Regions from separate parts of the Streptomyces bugieae genome, predicted to be linked through region 3. Evidence: riboswitches for the same ligand, from Rfam matches in the RefSeq annotation. Region 3 holds a riboswitch; each other region holds the start of a gene.
The links. Region 3 has a riboswitch for cobalamin ahead of V2J85_RS17065 (cobalamin biosynthesis protein). Riboswitches for the same ligand answer to the same signal wherever they lie in the genome.

Region 1 (4,593 bases), on a different contig from region 3:
CCGTGCCGATCGGGCAGCCCACGGCCGCGGCGGCGTCGGCGTACGGCATGCCGACCAGCTGCGTGAGCACGAACGCTTCGCGGCGTTCGTGGTCCAGGGCGTCGAGCAGCTCGCTCAGGGCCAGTCCGTCGTCGAATCCCGGCAGTCCGCTGGGCTGCCGGTGTTCCGCGACCGCCTGCCAGTCGTCGACGTCGGCGATCCGCGGGCGGGCGGCGGCCGACCGGTAGCGGTCGATCACCACCCGGCGGGCGATGGCCAGCAGCCAGGTACGCGCGCTGGAGCGCGCCGCGAAGTGCGGCAGGCCGGTCAGGGCGCGCAGAAAGGTCTCCTGGGCCAGGTCATCGGCACTGTGCGTGTCGCCGCTCAGATGGGCCACGAATCTCCAGACATCGCGGTGGGAGGCGCGTATGAAGCGCTCGACGGCGACCGGGTCACCGTCCCGCGCGGCCAGTGCGAGGCCGGTCAACTGCGCGTCGTCCGAGGCAGTCCGCTTGCCACGGGCCGGGCCAACAAGGGCAGGAATCATCGCCACATGTCCTTCGGAGCTGCGGGGCCGCACCAGGGCAGGGCACGTCCCCGTCGGTGAGCGGCGCTCCGGGGCACCCGGACGAGGCCGGTCACCACGGCTCGGTGCGGTGGTCGACGGGCGTACGTCCACGGGCGGCACGGAGGGCCGCGGGGCAAGGGCCGGCGTGTGGTCGGCGCGCTCTCCGAGGGAGCGCGAAGGGTGCGGAAGGCAACCGTGCGGACACGCCGGTACTTCGCCCGCCACCGATGCGCTGCGGGGAAGTCCCCAGGGCGGGCGGTCAGCAGCAGACGGGCGCCGCCGGCGGGCCCCTGCGGGAGAGGACGTGGTGCAGGAGGACCTCGCGCAGGCGCACGACATGACCGGTGCGGGCCATCGGGCGGGCGGGCGGTTCGAGGCCGGTGCGGTCCAGCGTCGTCAGGACCAGGAGCAGGGGCGCGAACAACACCGCGGCCGCGCTGCGGGCGAGCCGGAACGCGGCCGCCTCACCGCGCCACAGCCACACACCGCAGACCAGCGCCGCCAGCGCGTGCGCGAGGAACATGCCGGGGGTTCCGTGGAGGGAGTGCACCGGATGCAGTTGGCCCGTGTCGCCCACGACCGGCATGCCCACCATCCCCGGCATCCCGCCCCTCGGCGTCGGCACGGAGACCGGGCCGCCCGGGTGCGGCTGCGCCAGGTCGAAGGCGGAGTGCAGGCCGAGTTGGGCCAGGACGGTGGCACCGGTGATGACGAACCCGCCGCGTGCCCGCCCCGTCAGCCACCAGGCCACCGAGGCCGTGGCGCCGCATGCGCCCACGAGGGCCCACCACGGCAGGGACTGCGCGGACATCCACGCGTGCCCCAGGGCCGCGGTCGTCACGCACACCACCACGAAGATCGCGGCGCGTACGGCGCGTGAAACCGACCCGGCAGTCATGTCGGCCATCGTGCCAGCCGGTACGCCCGCTCGGCAGGGGGCACGGGGCGCGGGGCCCGGTTGTTGTCCGGATCTGCTAAAGCCGTGCCTGGAGGGTCAGTTGAGCGGCAGGGGCCGTAGGAGGAAGGCGGGGAGCAAGGAGGGGTTTACGCCTCCGCCCGCCGGTGCTCCCCTGTCGCGCAGTGGGTCAGCAGTGCCGCGGTCGCGTCGTCGACCACGCGGTAGCGCACCACCCGGCCGTCCCTGGCGCCCTCGACCACTCCGGCGGCCCGGAGCAGGCGCAGTGCCTGGGAGACCGCGGTGTCCTTCATGCCGGTGGCGACCGCAAGATCGGAGACGGCGATGGGGCCGGCCTGGTGGAGGGCGAGCAGCAGGGCCAGGCGCCCGGGCTCGGCGAGCAGGGCGAAGCGGTCGGCCCAGGCCCGGACCTCGCCTGGCTCACCGATGGCGGCGATGGCGTCGCAGACGCGGTGGCCGTCGATGGTGCGGTGGTCGGCGCGCTCGGCCGGGACGAGATGCATGAGGACATCTTCGCAGGTCATCGAATGTGATCTTGGATACCTGCACAGTTGTGCAGGCTTGAAGGGATCGTGGGACGACCCGTAAGGTTGGCGCGCCGTGGCGCTCGGGAAGACCGGTGACGGACCTCGTGGTCCCAGTCCGGAGCGGCCCTCGCCACTGTGATCGGGGAGTTCTCGTCCCGTTTCGTGCACGTTGGTGTGTACGGAGCCACTGGCCGCAGCCTGCGGCCGGGAAGGCAGGGGCGGGCGCGAGCGTCAGCGAACCCGTAAGCCAGGAGACCGGCCACGGCACTTCACGAAGTGATCCACGAGGTGCTGGAGCGTGACCACCGGATGGCCCTGTCCACCGATACCCCGACCACCCCTGCCCCCGCCACGTTCCGCTGGCGCCGGCAGGACACCGTCCGCACCGCGGGCCTGATGGCCGTCATAGCCGCCCTGCACGTCGTCGCCTTCGGCGTGCTCTTCCTGCTCGTGGTCCCCCACCACTATTCCGTCGGCAGCCAGGTCTTCGGCGTCGGGCTCGGCATCACCGCCTACACCCTGGGCATGCGGCACGCCTTCGACGCCGACCACATCGCCGCGATCGACAACACCACCCGCAAGCTGATGGCCGACGGCAAGCGTCCGGTGTCGGTGGGCTTCTGGTTCGCCCTCGGCCACTCCAGTGTCGTGGTCGTCATGGCTGCCCTGGTCGCCGGCGGTGCCCAGCTGGCCGGCGCCCTCCTCAACGACCAATCCCGCACCCACCAGATCCTGGGCACCGTCGGCACCACGGTCTCGGGCACCTTCCTCTACCTCATCGCCGCCCTCAACCTCATCGCGCTGACCGGGATCTGGCGGGTGTTCCGCGGTATGCGCGAAGGCCGCTTCGACGAGGCGGAGCTGGAGCAGCAGCTGGATTCGCGGGGCTTCATGAACCGCTTCCTGGGCCGGTTCACCCGCTCCATCTCCCGCCCCGGCCAGATGTTCCCGCTCGGCTTCCTCTTCGGGATCGGCTTCGACACCGCCACCGAGGTCACGCTGATGGTGATGGCGGGCAGCGGCGCCGCGGCCGGCCTGCCCTGGTACGCGATCCTGTGCCTGCCGCTGCTCTTCGCCGCCGGCATGAGCCTGTTCGACACCCTCGACGGCACGTTCATGAACTTCGCCTACCAGTGGGCGTTCTCCAACCCGGTGCGGAAGGTCTACTACAACCTCACCATCACCGGGCTGTCCATCGCCGTCGCGTTCTTCATCGGCACCATCGAGCTGGTGACCGTGCTCCACGACAAGCTCGGCCTCAGCGACCCGGTGACCGGCTGGGTCTCCGGCCTCGACCTCGACAACGTCGGCTTCATCATCGTCGGCCTGTTCGTGGTGGTGTGGGCCGCGGCGCTGGCGTACTGGCGGCTGGCCGGCGTGGAGAAGCGCTGGGCGGCGCGCTCCGCCGGCAACGGCTGAGGCCTCGTTCCGCCGCCGCGCGTCCCGGGCTCGGCGGGAACCGGCGGGCCGTCCCGGACGACTGACTGGGCCGGGCCCCATGCGGGGCCGGAGCTTCCGGGAGGGCAGTGGTGCGGGCAGAGCACGGTGCAGAAACGGGATCGGAGGCCGCCGCCGGGCCCGGCGGCGAGCCGGGCCGGGCGCGCGGAGCGGGGCCCGCGGTGACGGCGCTGCTGACCGCCGCGATGGCCTGTTCGATGCTGCAGCTGTTCCTCATCGGGGCGCTCGGGCCGCGGCTGGTCGGCGAGTTGGGCATCTCCCGGACGGTGCTGGGCCTGACCACGACGGCGGGCTTCGGCGCGGCGGCCCTGCTGTCACCGGTGGCCGGGCGGTTGGTGGACCGGGTGGGGCCACGGCGCTGCCTGGTGGCGCTGTTGCTGCTCGCCGCCGTCTCACTGGCCCTGATCGGGGCCGCACCGGGGCCGGCCGTGCTGCTGTCGGCGGTGACGCTCGGCGGACTGCCGCAGGCCCTGGCCAACCCGGCGACCAACAAGGTGATCCTGGCCGCCTTTCCGGCCGGGCGGCGCGGTGCGGTGACCGGGCTCAAGCAGTCCGGGGTGCAGCTCGGTGCCTTCGTGGCGGGGCTGCCGCTGTCGCTGGTGGCGGCGGGGACGGGCTGGCGGGGCGCGGTGTGGACGGCGGCCGGTACGGCGGCGCTGGCCGCGGTGTGGGCGGCCCGCGCACTGCCGCGCGACGCGGTCATCACGGCTCCGGGTGCGTGTCCGGCCCGGTCCGCCCACGGAGTGACGCGTCGGCTCGCGGTCTTCTCCCTGCTGCTCGGCTGCGGTATCGCCTCGGTCAACACCTACCTGGCGCTGTTCGGTTCGCAGCGCCTGGGGCTCTCGCCGACCGCGGCCGCCGCGTTGGTGGCCGTGCTGGGGGTGGCGGGCATCGGCGGGCGCGTCGGGTGGTCGCGGGTGGCGGGGCGGCCGGGCCGGGCCGAGGCGATGCCCGCCCTGCTGGCGGCCGGGGCGGTGGGCGCGGCGCTGCTGCTGGCCCTCGCGGTGGTGGTGCCTCCGCTGGTGTGGGTGGCCGCGATCGCCGTCGGCTCGTTCGCGGTGTCGGCCAATGCGGTGTCCATGGTCCTGATCATGCAGCGGGCGGCCCCGGGGCGGGCCGGGCAGGACTCGGCACTCGTCTCCGCG
Region 2 (4,593 bases), on a different contig from region 3:
GCGCCGTCCGCGCACCACGATGTGGTCCAGCTCCGACGGATGGGCGATCAGGGCGTCCTTGGACTCCGCCGCGCCGATGAAGCCGACGGGTATGCCGATCACGGCGGCCGGGCGGGGCGCGCCCTCCTCGATCATTTCGAGGAACCGGAAGAGGGCGGTCGGGGCGTTGCCGAACGCGACGACGGCGCCCTCCATGCGGTCCCGCCACAGTTCCAGGGCCGCGGCGCTGCGGGTGGTGCCCATACGGGCGGCCAGGTCCGGCACCGCGGGGTCGGCCAGCGTGCAGAGCACCTCGTTGCCGGCCGGCAGCCGCTTGCGGGTCACCCCGCTGGCGACCATATTGGCGTCGCAGAGGATCGGCGCGCCGTCGTGCAGCGCCTTGCGGGCGGCGGCCACCACGCCGGGGGTGAAGGCCAGATCGCGTACGAGGTCGACCATGCCGCAGGCGTGGATCATCCGGACCGCGACCCGGCTGACGTCGGCGGGCAGGCCGGAGAGGTCCGCCTCGGCCCGGATGGTGGCGAAGGACTGGCGGTAGATCTCCGCACCGTCCTTCTCGTAGTCGAACGCGGTCACTCTGGCCTCGTTTCTGGCGTTCCTGGTGTTGCGGGTGGTGCGGTTGGTGTCGTCTTCGGCGTGGTGGGTGTGGCGGGTGTTGCCTCCGGGCCGACGACCGCGACCCGGTAGCCCGCCTCGGTCGCCAGCACGTCGATCCAGCTCCCGTGCGGGTGCCCGCAGCGGCGCTCGCAGCCGGACCAGTGGACGGGCAGCGGCGCGGCGTCGACCGGCAGGGATGCGGCGTCGGCCGGCAGCGGTGCGGCGCCGGCCGGCAGGGGTACGCCCCGCGGCAGCGGTGTGCCCGCCTCGCCCGCCTCGACCGCCGCCGTCACGTCCGCACGGACGTCGGTGCGGGACTTGGCACAGCCGGGGCGGCCGGTGCAGGCGCCGATGCGGTGCCAGGGGGAGGACGGGTCGGTGACCAGGCCGGCGGCGGCCAGTTCGCGGAGGCGGGGCGCGGCCGCGGCGGCCGGCAGGCCGGGGACGACGATGCCGCGCCACGGGGTGAGGCGGAGTTCGCCGGATCCGTCGTCGGCCGCGACGGAGGCGAGCAGCCGCCACTGGGCCACCGACAGCCTGCCGAGCGGTGCCAGTACGGAGAGCGCGCGCCGCCCGTCGCGGCCCTCGACGATGCCGGGGGCGGAGGAGTCCGCGTATCCGGTCACCGGGCCGCCGGGCGTTGCGGCCCGCACCCCGGCGCCTTCCGCCACGTACGACGCCCCCGCGCCCTCCGTCACGTACGACGCCCCGGCCCCGTCAGCCACGTACGTCGCCTCGATGCCGGCCGCACGCAGCGCCTCCGCCAGGTCCCGCGCGGACAGCCGGTGGCCGTCCGGGAGTTCGCGCACCCGCCAGGCGCCGGTGCCGCCGGCCGCCGCGGCGGCCAGGAACGTCTCGGCGGCGGCCAGCGCCGCGCGCGGTGCGTCCGGACCGGCGATCCGCAGCGCCGCCGGGTCGTCGCCGACCCGCAGCAGCGCCCCGCCGCCGGACCCCGTCGCACCCGTGATGCCCGATTCTGCGATCAACGTCACATCGCCGCCGAGCGCCGCCACATCGCCCCGTCCGTCGTCCAGGACGAACAGGAAACGGCCGGAGAGCGCGGTCGCGGAGTCGCTCGCGCACAGCAGCGCGTCCAGCCGTCGGGCCCACCGGCGCACGTCAGCGGGGGTGTTGCGGTCCAGTCCGGCCAGCGGGGAGGCGAGGATGTTGCGGATGCGTTCGTGGCGTTCGGAGGGCAGCAGGCCGGCGTCGTGCAGCAGCCCGGCGAGGCGGCCGCCGCAGCCGTCCGGCAGGCCGCGCAGCTCGACGTTGCCGCGCGAGGTCAGGGACAGCCGGCCGTCGCCGAGCAGGTCCGCGGCATCGGCCAGCGCGCGGGCCTGATGGACCGTCAAATCTCCTGCGGGGATGCGCACTCGGGCCAGATGGCCGTCGGCGGCCGGATGCAGCCGCAGCGCTCCCGGGCAGGCGTCACCGCGGGCCCGTACGGGCGGCTCGGCCCGTCGGGGCCGTGGTGAGGGGGAGGGCGGCATGGCGGCGAGCATACCTACGACGGTGCGCGACCGATCCGGGGCGGATCCAGCCATGAAGCGGACGAATCCGGCCACCGCGGCACGGGTGACGGAGCCCCGCGTACCGGACGTACCGAAACCCCCGCCCGCGGCCGCGCACCGCCCCCGCAAAGGCCCGCTTACCTCCGTCGCCCGCAGCCCTTACTATGCAGGTCGGCGGGTCGGCTGACCCGTCGGACGCCAGCGACGGCGCCGGGCCCTCGGGCCCGAGGGAGGAAGCCCGGTGAGAATCCGGCGCGGTCCCGCCACTGTGAACCCGGCCGGAGCCGGGTGAGTCAGGAACTCCCGCCGTCCTTACGACCACCCGGGGCGCGGACACCCCGAGGAAGGCCAGCGCTCGCATGCTGCATTCGTCCGGGGACCACCCCGCGGCCCCCCGAATCCTGCTGCTGTCGACCTCCGACACCGACCTGCTCAGTGCCCGCGCGGCCACCGGCCCGGTGGCGTACCGGCTCGCCAACCCCGCCCGCCTCGACGGCACCGAGCTGCCCGGTCTGCTCGACGGCACCGACCTCGTCGTCGTGCGCCTCCTCGGCGGCATCCGCGCCTGGCAGGAGGGCCTCGACCTGCTGCTCGCCGAGGGCCAGCACCGGCCGGTGGTCGTCCTCACCGGCGAACAGGCCCCGGACGCCCAGCTCATGGAGCAGTCCACGGTCCCGGTCGGCATCGCGGCCGAGGCGCACGCCTACCTCGCGCACGGCGGTCCGGCGAACCTCGAACAGCTCGCGCGCTTCCTCTCCGACACCGTGCTGCTCACCGGCCACGGCTTCGAACCGCCGGTGCCCGCCCCCACCTGGGGCCGCCTGGAGCGCCCGGCCGCCGACGGCACCGGCCCGGTCGTGGCGGTGCTCTACTACCGCGCCCACCACATGAGCGGCAACACCGGCTTCGTGCACGAACTGTGCGCGCAGATCGAGACGGCCGGCGGCCGCCCGCTCCCCCTGTACGTCGCCTCGCTGCGCGCCCCCGAGGCCGAACTCATCGACGCGCTGCGGACCACCGACGCCATCGTCACCACCGTCCTCGCCGCCGGCGGCACCAGGCCCGCCGAGGCCGGCGCCGGCGGTGACGACGAGTCCTGGGACGCCGGCGCGCTGGCCGCGCTGGACGTCCCGATCCTCCAGGCGCTGTGCCTGACCGGGCCGCGCAGCGCCTGGGAGGAGAACGACGAGGGCCTCTCGCCGCTCGACGCCGCCTCGCAGATCGCCGTCCCGGAGTTCGACGGCCGGCTGATCACCGTGCCGTTCTCCTTCAAGGAGGTCGACGAGGACGGCCTGCCGGTCTACGTCGCCGACCCCGAGCGCGCCGCCCGGGTCGCCGGCATCGCCGTACGCCACGCCCGGCTGCGCCACCTCCGCAACGCCGACAAGCGCCTCGCGCTGGTGCTCTCGGCCTACCCCACCAAGCACTCCCGGATCGGCAACGCCGTCGGGCTGGACACCCCGGCCTCCGCCGTGGAACTGCTGCGGCGGCTGCGCGCGGACGGCTACGACTTCGGCGACGAGAGCGCCGAGCCCGTCCCGGGCCTCGAATCCGGTGACGGCGACGAGCTGATCTACGCCCTCATCGAGGCCGGCGGCCACGACCAGGAGTGGCTCACCGAGGAGCAGCTGGCCCGCAACCCGGTCCGCATCCCGGCCGCCGACTACAAGCGCTGGTACGCCACCCTCCCGCAGGAGCTGCGCACGTCGGTGGAGCAGCACTGGGGGCCGCCGCCGGGCGAGATGTTCGTGGACCGCACCCACAACCCCGACGGCGACATCGTGCTCGCCGCGCTGCGTCGCGGCAATCTGCTGGTCCTCATCCAGCCGCCGCGCGGCTTCGGCGAGAACCCGATCGCGATCTACCACGACCCCGATCTGCCGCCGTCCCACCACTACCTCGCCGCCTACCGCTGGATCGCCGCGTCCCGCGAGGACGGCGGGTTCGGCGCGGACGCCATGGTCCACCTCGGCAAGCACGGCAACCTGGAGTGGCTGCCCGGCAAGAACGCCGGCCTGTCCGCCGCCTGCGGCCCGGACGCGGCCCTCGGCGACCTCCCGCTCGTCTACCCCTTCCTGGTCAACGACCCCGGCGAGGGCACCCAGGCCAAGCGCCGGGTGCACGCCACCCTCGTCGACCACCTCGTCCCGCCGATGGCCCGCGCCGACTCCTACGGCGACATCGCGCGCCTGGAGCAGCTGCTCGACGAGTACGCGCAGATCTCCTCCATGGACCCGGCCAAGCTCCCGGCCATCCGCGCCCAGATCTGGACGCTCATCCAGGCCGCCAAGCTCGACCACGACCTGGGCCTTGCGGAGCGCCCGGACGACGACGGCTTCGACGACTTCCTGCTGCACGTCGACGGCTGGCTGTGCGAGGTCAAGGACGCCCAGATCCGCGACGGCCTGCACGTGCTCGGCGCAGCCCCGGCCGGCGAGGCGCGGGTCAACCTCGTCCTGGCCATCCTCCGCGCCCGCCAGATCTG
Region 3 (4,593 bases):
TCCGCCGCGAAGCGGACCCGTACGGGCAGCAGTCCGAGGCCCTCGACCGCGCCCGCCTTCGACTCGACCTCGTCGTCGATGTGCTCGCCGAGCATCTGGAAGCCGCCGCAGATGCCCAGCACCGGCCGGCCCTCGGCGGCCCGCCGGGCGACCGCGTCCGCCAGCCCGCGCTCGCGCAGCCACCCGAGGGCGCGGACCGTGCCGCGGGTGCCCGGCAGCACCACCAGGTCCGCGTCGGCCAGTTCCTCCGGCCGGTCCACGAACCGCACCACCACGCCCGGTTCGGCGGCCAGCGCGTCCACGTCGGTGAAGTTGGACATCAGCGGGACGGCGCAGACCGCCACCCGCAGCACGTCCGCGCCGTGCGGCGGGGCCACCACGCTCTCCCGCACCGCGCCGCGCAGCGAGACCCGCAGCCCGTCCTCCTCGTCGATGCCGAGGCCGTGCGCGTACGGCAGCACGCCCAGCGTCGGGCGCCCGGTCAGCCGCGCCAGCATGTCCAGGCCCGGCTCCAGCAGCGTCACATCGCCCCGGAACTTGTTGACGAGGTACCCCGCGACCAGCGCCTGGTCCTCCTTCGACAGCAGCGCCGTGGTGCCGAAGAACGACGCGAAGACGCCGCCGCGGTCGATGTCGCCGACCACCACGACCGGTATCCGGGCGGCCCGGGCGATGCCCATGTTCACGATGTCGGTGCGCCGCAGATTGATCTCGGCGGGGCTGCCCGCGCCCTCACAGATGACCGCGTCGTGCGTGCGCCGCAGCTCGGTGAGGCAGTCGGTGACCGTCCCCAGCAACTGCTCCTGCCGCCCCGCGTGGTAGCCGCGCGCGCTCAGCTCACCCACCGGCTTGCCCAGCAGCACCACCTGGCTGCTGCGGTCGCCGCCCGGCTTGAGCAGCACGGGGTTCATCAGCGCGGTCGGTTCGACCCGGGCCGCGGCGGCCTGCATCGCCTGCGCCCGGCCGATCTCCGCGCCCTCGCGGGTGACGAACGAATTGAGCGACATGTTCTGCGCCTTGAAGGGCGCCACCTTCACGCCCTGCCGGACCAGCCAGCGGCAGATCCCCGCCGTCACCACGCTCTTGCCCGCGTCGGACGTCGTACCGGCCACCAGCAGCCCGCCGCCGAGCCCCCCGGCCGCCCCGCATTGCCCGTTCACCGGCGCTTCCTCCCGCTCGTGCCCCTGCCGCCCGCGACCCCGTGCCGCACCGCGCCCACCGCCAGCCGTCCCGCCACCGTCGCCACCAGCGCCAGCGCGCTCACCCGCCGCGACAGCCGCACCGCTCGCTCGATGTCCGCCACCGCGGGCGGCCGCGCCGCGCCGTTCAGCACCGGACGGTGCTCCACCCGCCCGCCGTACGCCAGCGTGCCGCCCAGCCGCACGCCCAGCGCGCCCGCGAACGACGCCTCCACCGGACCCGCGTTGGGGCTCGGATGCGCCCCGCCGTCCGCCCGCCAGGCCGCGAGCGCACCGCGCCGGTCGGGGCCCGCGAGCACGGTCAGCGCGGCGGTCAGCCGGGAGCCGGGCCAGCCGGCGACGTCGTCGAGCCGGGCCGCGGCCCAGCCGAACCGCCGGTAGCGCGGGGACTTGTGACCCACCATCGCGTCCAGGGTGTTCACCGCCCGGAACGCCACCAGACCGGGCACCCCGCCGAACGCGCCCCACACCAGGGCGCCCACCACCGCGTCCGAGGTGTTCTCGGCCACCGACTCCACCACCGCGCGGGCCATCTGCGGCCCGTCCAGTGCCTGGGGATCGCGGCCGCACAGATGCGGCAGCCGCTCCCGCGCCACGTCCAGATCGCCGGCCTCCAGCGCGCCGCCGACGGCCCGCGCCTCCCGGCCCAGCGAGGTGCCGCCCAGCACCGCCCAGACGGTGGCCGCGGTCAGCGCCACCCGGGCGCCGCGGCGGTGCCGTACGGCCCGCTCCAGCAGCGCCGCGCCGGCCGCCGCACCGCCCGCGCACAGCACGGCGTGCGCCGCGCCGTGACCCCGGTGGTCGCGCCACAGCCGGCGCTCGACGGCGGCGGCGGCCCGGCCGAACGCGGCCACCGGATGGCCGCGCCGCGGGTCCGCCGCGATCAGGTCGCCGAGGAAGCCGAGGGCCGCGCCGCACGCATATCCCGCGTGTTCGCCGCGCATCGGATCAGGCCGCCGTCAGTCCTCGAAGGGGCCCTGCGGCAGCGGGCAGTGGGGATCGGGACGGGCGGCCGGGCATGGCGGTATGTCCTCACTCAGGGTCCTCGCCCTGGCTCGACGTGACGGCGACCAGAGTCTCCTGGCTCCCGGATCGGCGTGACCCCCGGCCTTCCCGCCCGTACGTCCGTACGGACCGTGGCCCTCGTCGGAGGAACGCTCCCCGGTGACAGTGGCGGGACCGCGCCGGATTCTCACCGGACTTCCTCATCTGTCGCCGATTGGCCCCGGCAGTCCACCACGGTCCGCGAAGGCCCGTCAACTCGCCCTTGACCTGCGACGCTGCCCCGCGGCAGGCCTTGTGGCGCACGCCACAGGGTGGTGGTGGCGTCACAGACGGTTGCCCCGGTCCCTGATCCCACGTCACTATCTGGTGCACGGCGGCGAAGGGGCCGCCGGAAGGGGGCTGGGGGATGCCGGAGCACGCCGACCATCACGAGGACCGTCAGGAGATCCGCCTCAGGGTCACCGGGACGGACAATCCGCAGCAGGATCTCGACGACCTCCGGGCCTGGCTGGAGCGCGAACCCTGGCTGAGCCGCCGGGACCACACCTGGGAACACCGGCCGCAGCCCACCCGCACCACGGACGCCGGGGACGAACCGGCCCCCGCCGACATGGCCGTGGGCGTGGACGACCTGATCCTGGTCATCGTCGGCGCGATCGCCGCCGAGGTCACCAAGGGGATGAGCATCGCCCTGCGGGAATGGCTGCGGCGCCGCAAGGAGGAGCGCGCCGCCGGTGAGCGACCCGCCGTCGAGGTCATCGGCGACGGCGGCCCCGGACACCCCGATCCCGGCAACCCGGCGCACGAGAGCGGCAGCACCGGCGAGGACTGAGCCGGATGTCCGAATACGACGCGCGGGGAAAGATCAACCGGGCGCTGCTGATCGGTGTCCACGACTACGCCACGCTGAGCGGCCTGCCCGCGGTGGAGGACAACCCCGCCGAGCTGTCCCGCGCCCTGACCGCCACCGACCTGTTCACCGCCGACGAGGTCACCCTCTGCCGGCCGGCCGAGCCGTGGGAGCTGAGCCAGGCGCTCAAGACCGCCGCCGACGAGGCCCGCGGACTGCTGCTGGTGTACTTCTCCGGCCACGGCTGGGTCGGCAGCGACGGCGGCGACCTGCGGCTGATGGTCGGCGCCTCGGTGCCCCGGCAGAGCCACACCACCGTCTCCTGGCACGACGTGGTGCTCTCCTGCCTCGACAGCGCCCGCGCCGAACGCATCGTGATCGTCCTGGAGTGCTGCTACGCGGGCAACGCCGGCGGCGCCTTCCACTCCCACCGCAAGCCCATGTCGCTGCTGATGGCCGCCCAGCCCAACCGCCGGATCTTCAGCGGCGAGGAACCGGCCGGCGGCACCGTCTTCACCCGCGCCCTGGTGCAGATCCTCCAAAACGGCATCCCCGGCCGCCGGTTCGTCACCTTCGAGGACCTCGTACGGGAGCTGCGGGTCCGGCTCGCCGGGGAGCGGACGCCGATGGACGACGTGTGGGAACCCCGGTCGGCGAAGCAGAACACCGTCGACGACGTCGTGCTGTCCTTCGCCACCCCCGAGGCGCGGCTGCCGACCCCGCCGCGGGTCCGCTTACGCCGCCGGTTCAACCAGCACGTCCGGCCCCGCCTGAAGCTGCTGCTCGCACTCGTCACCGCCCTGGTGCTGATCGCCGCCGGGCTCGTGGTACGGCAACTGGTGCTGCCGCCGGCGGACTGCCCGCCCGCCCTCGAACTGCGGCTGCTCACCGCGCCGGAGGCCGAACCGACCCTGCGCCAGGCCGCGTTCGACTACGAGATGTCCGAGGCCAACACCCGCCCGCTGCAGGGCGAGGGCGACCTCCCGGCGGGCTGCCGGCGCGCCCAGATCACCGTCTACTCGGCCGCCAAGGACCAGATCGACCAGGGCTTCGCCGCCGCCGTCCGCTGGCAGGGCGAGGCCCGGGGCACCGGTGGGGGAGCGCAGGACGGCAAGGGCACCGATCCGCTCTACCGGCCCGGCCCGCAACCCGACCTGTGGATCCCCGAGTCCACCGCCGACTACGAGGAGGCCCGCCGCGGCATGCCCGCCACGGGTTCCCCGGCGACCCTGCACAACACCGGCCCGGTCGCCTACAGCCCGCTGGTCGTCGGCATCCCCGCGGGCAAGCGGCTGGACGACGTCGAGACGGTGGGCGCCTCCTGGCAGGACCTGCTCACCGGCACCGACAGCGGCCACCAGGACCTCAAACTGCTGCGCCCCAGCCCGGTGCTGTCCGGCACCGGCCTGCTGCACACCATCGGCCTCTACCTCGCCAACGACGGCTCGCACATCGGCTCCTCCGGCGCTCCGGACCCGGCCCTCGCCGAGGGCGCCGAGCAGCGGCTCTCCGCCCCGGGCAGCCAGTACGCGGACAGCA
Region 4 (4,593 bases), on a different contig from region 3:
TCCGCCTCCACCCTCACCGCGGACGACGACTTCTGCGCGATCTTCGGCCTCGACCCCGGAACCTTCGACGCGCGGGCGGAGACCCTCGCCTCTCGTCTCCACCCCGGCGACCGCGCGGCGTTCCGTGCCGCGGCCCGTACGGCGGCCGCAGAGGGGCGGATCGTGTCCCGTACCCTGCGCGTACGCGAGGGCGCGGGCGCCGGGCCGGGCGGTGGCGCGGAAGGCGCCGGTGAGGGGCACGGCAGCGGCGAGGGGTACCGCAGCGTGGTGCTCTGGGGCCGGGTGCCGGATCTGCCGGACGACGACCGGGCGCGCGCCCACCTCGTCGGAGTGGTCGTCGACGCGCGGGCCGGCCGCGCGGCGGCTGCGGCGGTCGAGCGCCTGCGGGACGGACTGTTCTCCCTCACCCCCGAAGGCCGGGTCAGCTACGCCAACCGCAGCCTGGAGCAGTTGCTGGATGTCAGGGGCGAGGACCTGGTCGGGCAGTGCCTGTGGGACGCCCTGCCGTGGCTGTCCGATCCCGCGATCGAGTACCAGCACCGCTCCGCGATGGTCTCGCAGACGCCGACGTCCTTCCTCGTCCGCCGCCCGCCCGACCAGTGGCTCGCCTTCTCTCTCCACCCCGACCCGAACGGCGTCACCGGCCGCGTCGTCCCCACCGGACGCCCCGACGCCGCCCCTGACCTCGCCGAGCCGCCCACCGTGACCGCACCGCCACAGCCGGCCTCTGCGGCCGCGGCGCCGACCCCTCCGGCCCCCTCCACCACCGCGGCCGCCGCACCGGCCCGACTGGGCGTCATGTACCACGTCCTGCAACTGGGCAGTGCGCTGACCGAGGCGGTCACCACCCACCAGGTCTGCGAAGTCGTCGCCCACCAACTCCTCCCGGCCTTCGGCGGCCAGCAACTCGCCCTCTACGCGGTCCGTGACGGCACGATGCACCTGATCTTCCACACCGGCCACCACGAGGGCTTCCTCGACTGGCTGGACGGCATGCCGCTGCGCGCACCCCTGCCCGGCACGGAAACCCTGACCTCCGGCATCCCGCTCTTCATCGAGTCACAGCAGAGCCTCTCCCAGGGCTACCCCGGCATCCCGATCGGCGGCGTGAACTCCTGGGCGTACCTCCCGCTGATCGCCTCCGGCCGCCCCGCCGGCACCTGCGTCCTCGGCTTCGACGAGATCCACCACTTCACGGCCAAGGACCGCAGCGTCCTGACCGCGCTCGCCGGCCTGATCGCCCAGGCACTGGAACGCGCCCGGCTCTACGACTCCGAATTCGCCCTCGCCCGCGGCCTCCAGCAGGCCCTGCTGCCGCACCGGCTGCCCGTCCTCCCCGACCTGCGCACGACGGCCCGCTACCTCCCCTGCACCAGCGGCATGGACATCGGCGGTGACTGGTACGACGTCATCCCGGCCGCCGAGGGCGTGGCCCTGGTCATCGGAGACGTCGAGGGACACAGCATCGCGGCCGCCGCCACCATGGCCCAACTGCGCAGCGCGGTAAGGGCGTTCGTGGCAGTGGGGCACGCCCCGGGCGACGTCCTGGCGGGCGCCAACCGCACCCTCATCGACCTCGGTACCGGCCTCCTCGCCAGCTGCTGCTACCTCCACCTCGACCCGGCCGGCCACCGCGCCTGGGCCGTCCGCGCCGGCCACCCACCGCCCCTGCTCCGCCATCCCGACGGGCACACCGACGTGCTGGACCTGGAAACCGGCCCCCTCCTCGGCGTGGACCACGCAAGCGACTACCCGCGCACCCCCGTCGACCTCCCACCCGGCTCCGTGCTCGCCCTCTACACCGACGGCCTGGTCGAGGAGCGCGGCACCCCCATCGACGTGGGCATCGACCACCTCCGCAGCTCCCTGGCCCACGCCCGCGCCGGCTCCCTGGACGAACTCGCCGACCGCCTCCTCCAGCACGCCCAACGCTCCTCCTACCGCGCCGACGACATCGCCCTCCTGCTCACCGAATACCGACCGGCCGCGACGGGCCGCTAGCCACGGAGGAGGCGTTACGCTGGTCGGGCAGCTGGTTCGCCCTGTCCGCCAGACAGGTGCGTCGTAAGAGGGAACCCGGTGGGATTCCGGGACTGCCCCGCAGCGGTGAGTGGGAACGATCGCCGTCATACGCACTGGGCCCGGACGGGTCTGGGAAGCGACGGCCAGTAGGTGTCCGCCTGCCAGAGTTCCATCGGTGGACGTGCCCGCGAGTCCGAAGACCTGCCCGTTGCCCGCGCGTGAGGGATCGCGTGCGGACATTCCGGTGACCTTCGAGGGCGGGTCGGCGTACAGATCGGACAGTGGCTCGCCGTTGCTGAACTCCTGAGCTGCTCCGTCCGGTTCGTTCGTCCTTCGCGCCCCCGTTCCGTCTCCGGGATCTGTAGGAGACAAGCTCGCGAAGGAGAGTTTCTTGTGACCGAGACAGCGACAGGGACCGGGGCCGGGCAGTCCGCGGCCGCGACCGTTCGGGCCACCGTGTACGGCTACCCCCGGCAGGGCCGGGAACGGGAGCTGAAGAAGGCCGTCGAGGGGTACTGGAAGGGCCGGGTCACCGCCGATGAGCTGCGCCGGACCGCGGCGGAGCTGCGTCGGGCGAACTGGCGGCAGTTGGCCGACGCCGGGATCCATGAGGTGCCGACCGGGGACTTCTCGTACTACGACCACGTGCTGGACACCACCGTCATGGTCGGTGCCGTTCCCGAACGTCACCGCGCCGCCGCCGAGGCGGACCCTGCCCCCAGCTCCCGGCCTCGGCCGAGCGCGGGATGCTCCCTCGACGGCTACTTCGCCATGGCGCGCGGCACGCAGGACGTGGCGCCGCTGGAGATGACCAAGTGGTTCGACACCAACTACCACTACCTGGTGCCTGAACTGGGCCCCGGCACCGTTTTCCGCGCCGACCCCGGCAAGCAGGTCACCGAGCTGCGCGAGGCCCTCGCGCTCGGCCACCGACCCCGCCCGGTGCTGGTCGGCCCGGTCACCTATCTGCTCCTGGCCAAGCCCGCGCCCGGGGTGGCCGCGGACTTCGACCCGCTGACCCTGCTCGACCGGCTGCTGCCGGTGTACGCCGAGGTGCTCGCCGAACTGCGGGCCGCCGGTGCGGAGTGGGTGCAGCTGGACGAGCCCGCGCTGGTGCAGGACCGCACCCCCGCCGAGCTCCACGCCGCCGCCCGCGCCTACCGCGGTCTCGGCGGCCTGACCGACCGGCCCCGACTGCTCATCGCCTCGTACTTCGACCGGCTCGGCGACGCGCTGCCCGTACTGGCCGGCACCCCGGTGGACGGACTCGCGCTGGACTTCACCGGGGCCGCGGCCGGAAACCTCGACGACCTCGCCGCCGTCGGCGGACTGCCCGGCAAGCGGCTGGTCGCCGGCGTGGTCAACGGCCGGAACATCTGGATCAACGACCTCGAGAAGTCGCTGGCCACCCTCGGCACCCTCCTCGGACTCGCCGGCCACGTCGATGTCGCCGCGTCCTGCTCCCTCCTGCACGTCCCCCTCGACACCGCCGCCGAACACGACATCGACCCGCAGATCCTGCGCTGGCTGGCCTTCGCCCGCCAGAAGACCACCGAGGTCGTCACCCTGGCCCGTGGCCTCGGCCAGGGAACGGAAACCATCGCCGCCGAACTGGCCGCCAACCGTGCCGACCTGGCCTCCCGTGCCGCCTCGCCGATCACCCGCGTCCCCGCCGTACGCGCCCGGGCCGCGGCCGTCACGGACCGGGACACCCGCCGCTCGCAGCCGTACGACCGGCGGGCCGCCGCGCAGCGCGCCCACCTCTCGCTGCCGCTGCTCCCGACGACCACCATCGGCTCCTTCCCGCAGACCGGCGAACTGCGCACCGCCAGGGCGGACCTGAGGGCGGGGCGCATCGATGCCGTCGCCTACGAGGAGCGCATCAAGGCCGAGATCCAGGAAGTGATCTCCTTCCAGGAGAAGGCCGGGCTCGACGTCCTGGTGCACGGCGAACCCGAACGCAACGACATGGTCCAGTACTTCGCCGAACAGCTCACCGGCTACCTCGCCACCCAGCACGGCTGGGTCCAGTCGTACGGCACCCGCTACGTCCGCCCGCCGATCCTCGCCGGTGACCTCGCCCGTCCCGAACCCATGACCGTGCGCTGGACGACGTACGCCCAGTCGCTCACCGGCCGCCCCGTCAAGGGCATGCTCACCGGCCCGGTCACCATGCTCGCCTGGTCCTTCGTCCGCGACGACCAGCCGCTCGCCGACACCGCCCGGCAGGTCGCCCTGGCCCTGCGCGACGAGGTCAACGACCTCGAGAAGGCCGGGACTTCGGTCATCCAGGTCGACGAGCCCGCGCTGCGCGAGACCCTGCCGCTGCGCGCCGACGCCCGCCCGGCCTACCTGGCCTGGGCCACCGAGGCGTTCCGGCTGACCACCGGCGGCGTACGCCCGGCCACGCAGATCCACACCCATATGTGCTACGCAGAGTTCGGCGACATCCTCGCCGCCATCGAGGACCTCGACGCCGACGTCATCAGCCTGGAGGCCGCCCGCTCCCACATGCAGATCGCCGGCGAACTCGCCGAGGCCGGCTACTCCCGCGAGGCCGGGCCCGGCGTC

Region 1: it holds a riboswitch for cobalamin, as region 3 does, so the genes downstream of both, nicT (Nickel transporter NicT) here and V2J85_RS17065 (cobalamin biosynthesis protein) in region 3, are expected to answer to the same signal.
Region 2: it holds a riboswitch for cobalamin, as region 3 does, so the genes downstream of both, cobN (cobaltochelatase subunit CobN) here and V2J85_RS17065 (cobalamin biosynthesis protein) in region 3, are expected to answer to the same signal.
Region 4: it holds a riboswitch for cobalamin, as region 3 does, so the genes downstream of both, metE (5-methyltetrahydropteroyltriglutamate--homocysteine S-methyltransferase) here and V2J85_RS17065 (cobalamin biosynthesis protein) in region 3, are expected to answer to the same signal.

The regions. Positions count from the first base shown of each region.
Region 1 is NZ_JAZBJP010000001.1:680,088-684,680, forward strand. It holds gene V2J85_RS03275 (sigma-70 family RNA polymerase sigma factor) at 1-526, opposite strand, end outside; gene V2J85_RS03280 (hypothetical protein) at 807-1,445, opposite strand; gene V2J85_RS03285 (metalloregulator ArsR/SmtB family transcription factor) at 1,592-1,966, opposite strand; cobalamin riboswitch at 2,048-2,268, shown strand; gene nicT (Nickel transporter NicT) at 2,267-3,409, shown strand; gene V2J85_RS03295 (MFS transporter) at 3,634-4,593, shown strand, end outside.
Region 2 is NZ_JAZBJP010000029.1:86,206-90,798, forward strand. It holds gene V2J85_RS31240 (precorrin-8X methylmutase) at 1-576, opposite strand, end outside; gene V2J85_RS31245 (cobalamin biosynthesis protein CobG) at 573-2,087, opposite strand; cobalamin riboswitch at 2,303-2,430, shown strand; gene cobN (cobaltochelatase subunit CobN) at 2,468-4,593, shown strand, end outside.
Region 3 is NZ_JAZBJP010000008.1:147,406-151,998, forward strand. It holds gene V2J85_RS17060 (cobyric acid synthase) at 1-1,160, opposite strand, end outside; gene V2J85_RS17065 (cobalamin biosynthesis protein) at 1,157-2,143, opposite strand; cobalamin riboswitch at 2,273-2,406, opposite strand; gene V2J85_RS17070 (hypothetical protein) at 2,611-3,036, shown strand; gene V2J85_RS17075 (caspase family protein) at 3,042-4,593, shown strand, end outside.
Region 4 is NZ_JAZBJP010000002.1:666,087-670,679, reverse strand. It holds gene V2J85_RS08080 (GAF domain-containing SpoIIE family protein phosphatase) at 1-2,001, shown strand, start outside; cobalamin riboswitch at 2,017-2,245, shown strand; gene metE (5-methyltetrahydropteroyltriglutamate--homocysteine S-methyltransferase) at 2,416-4,593, shown strand, end outside.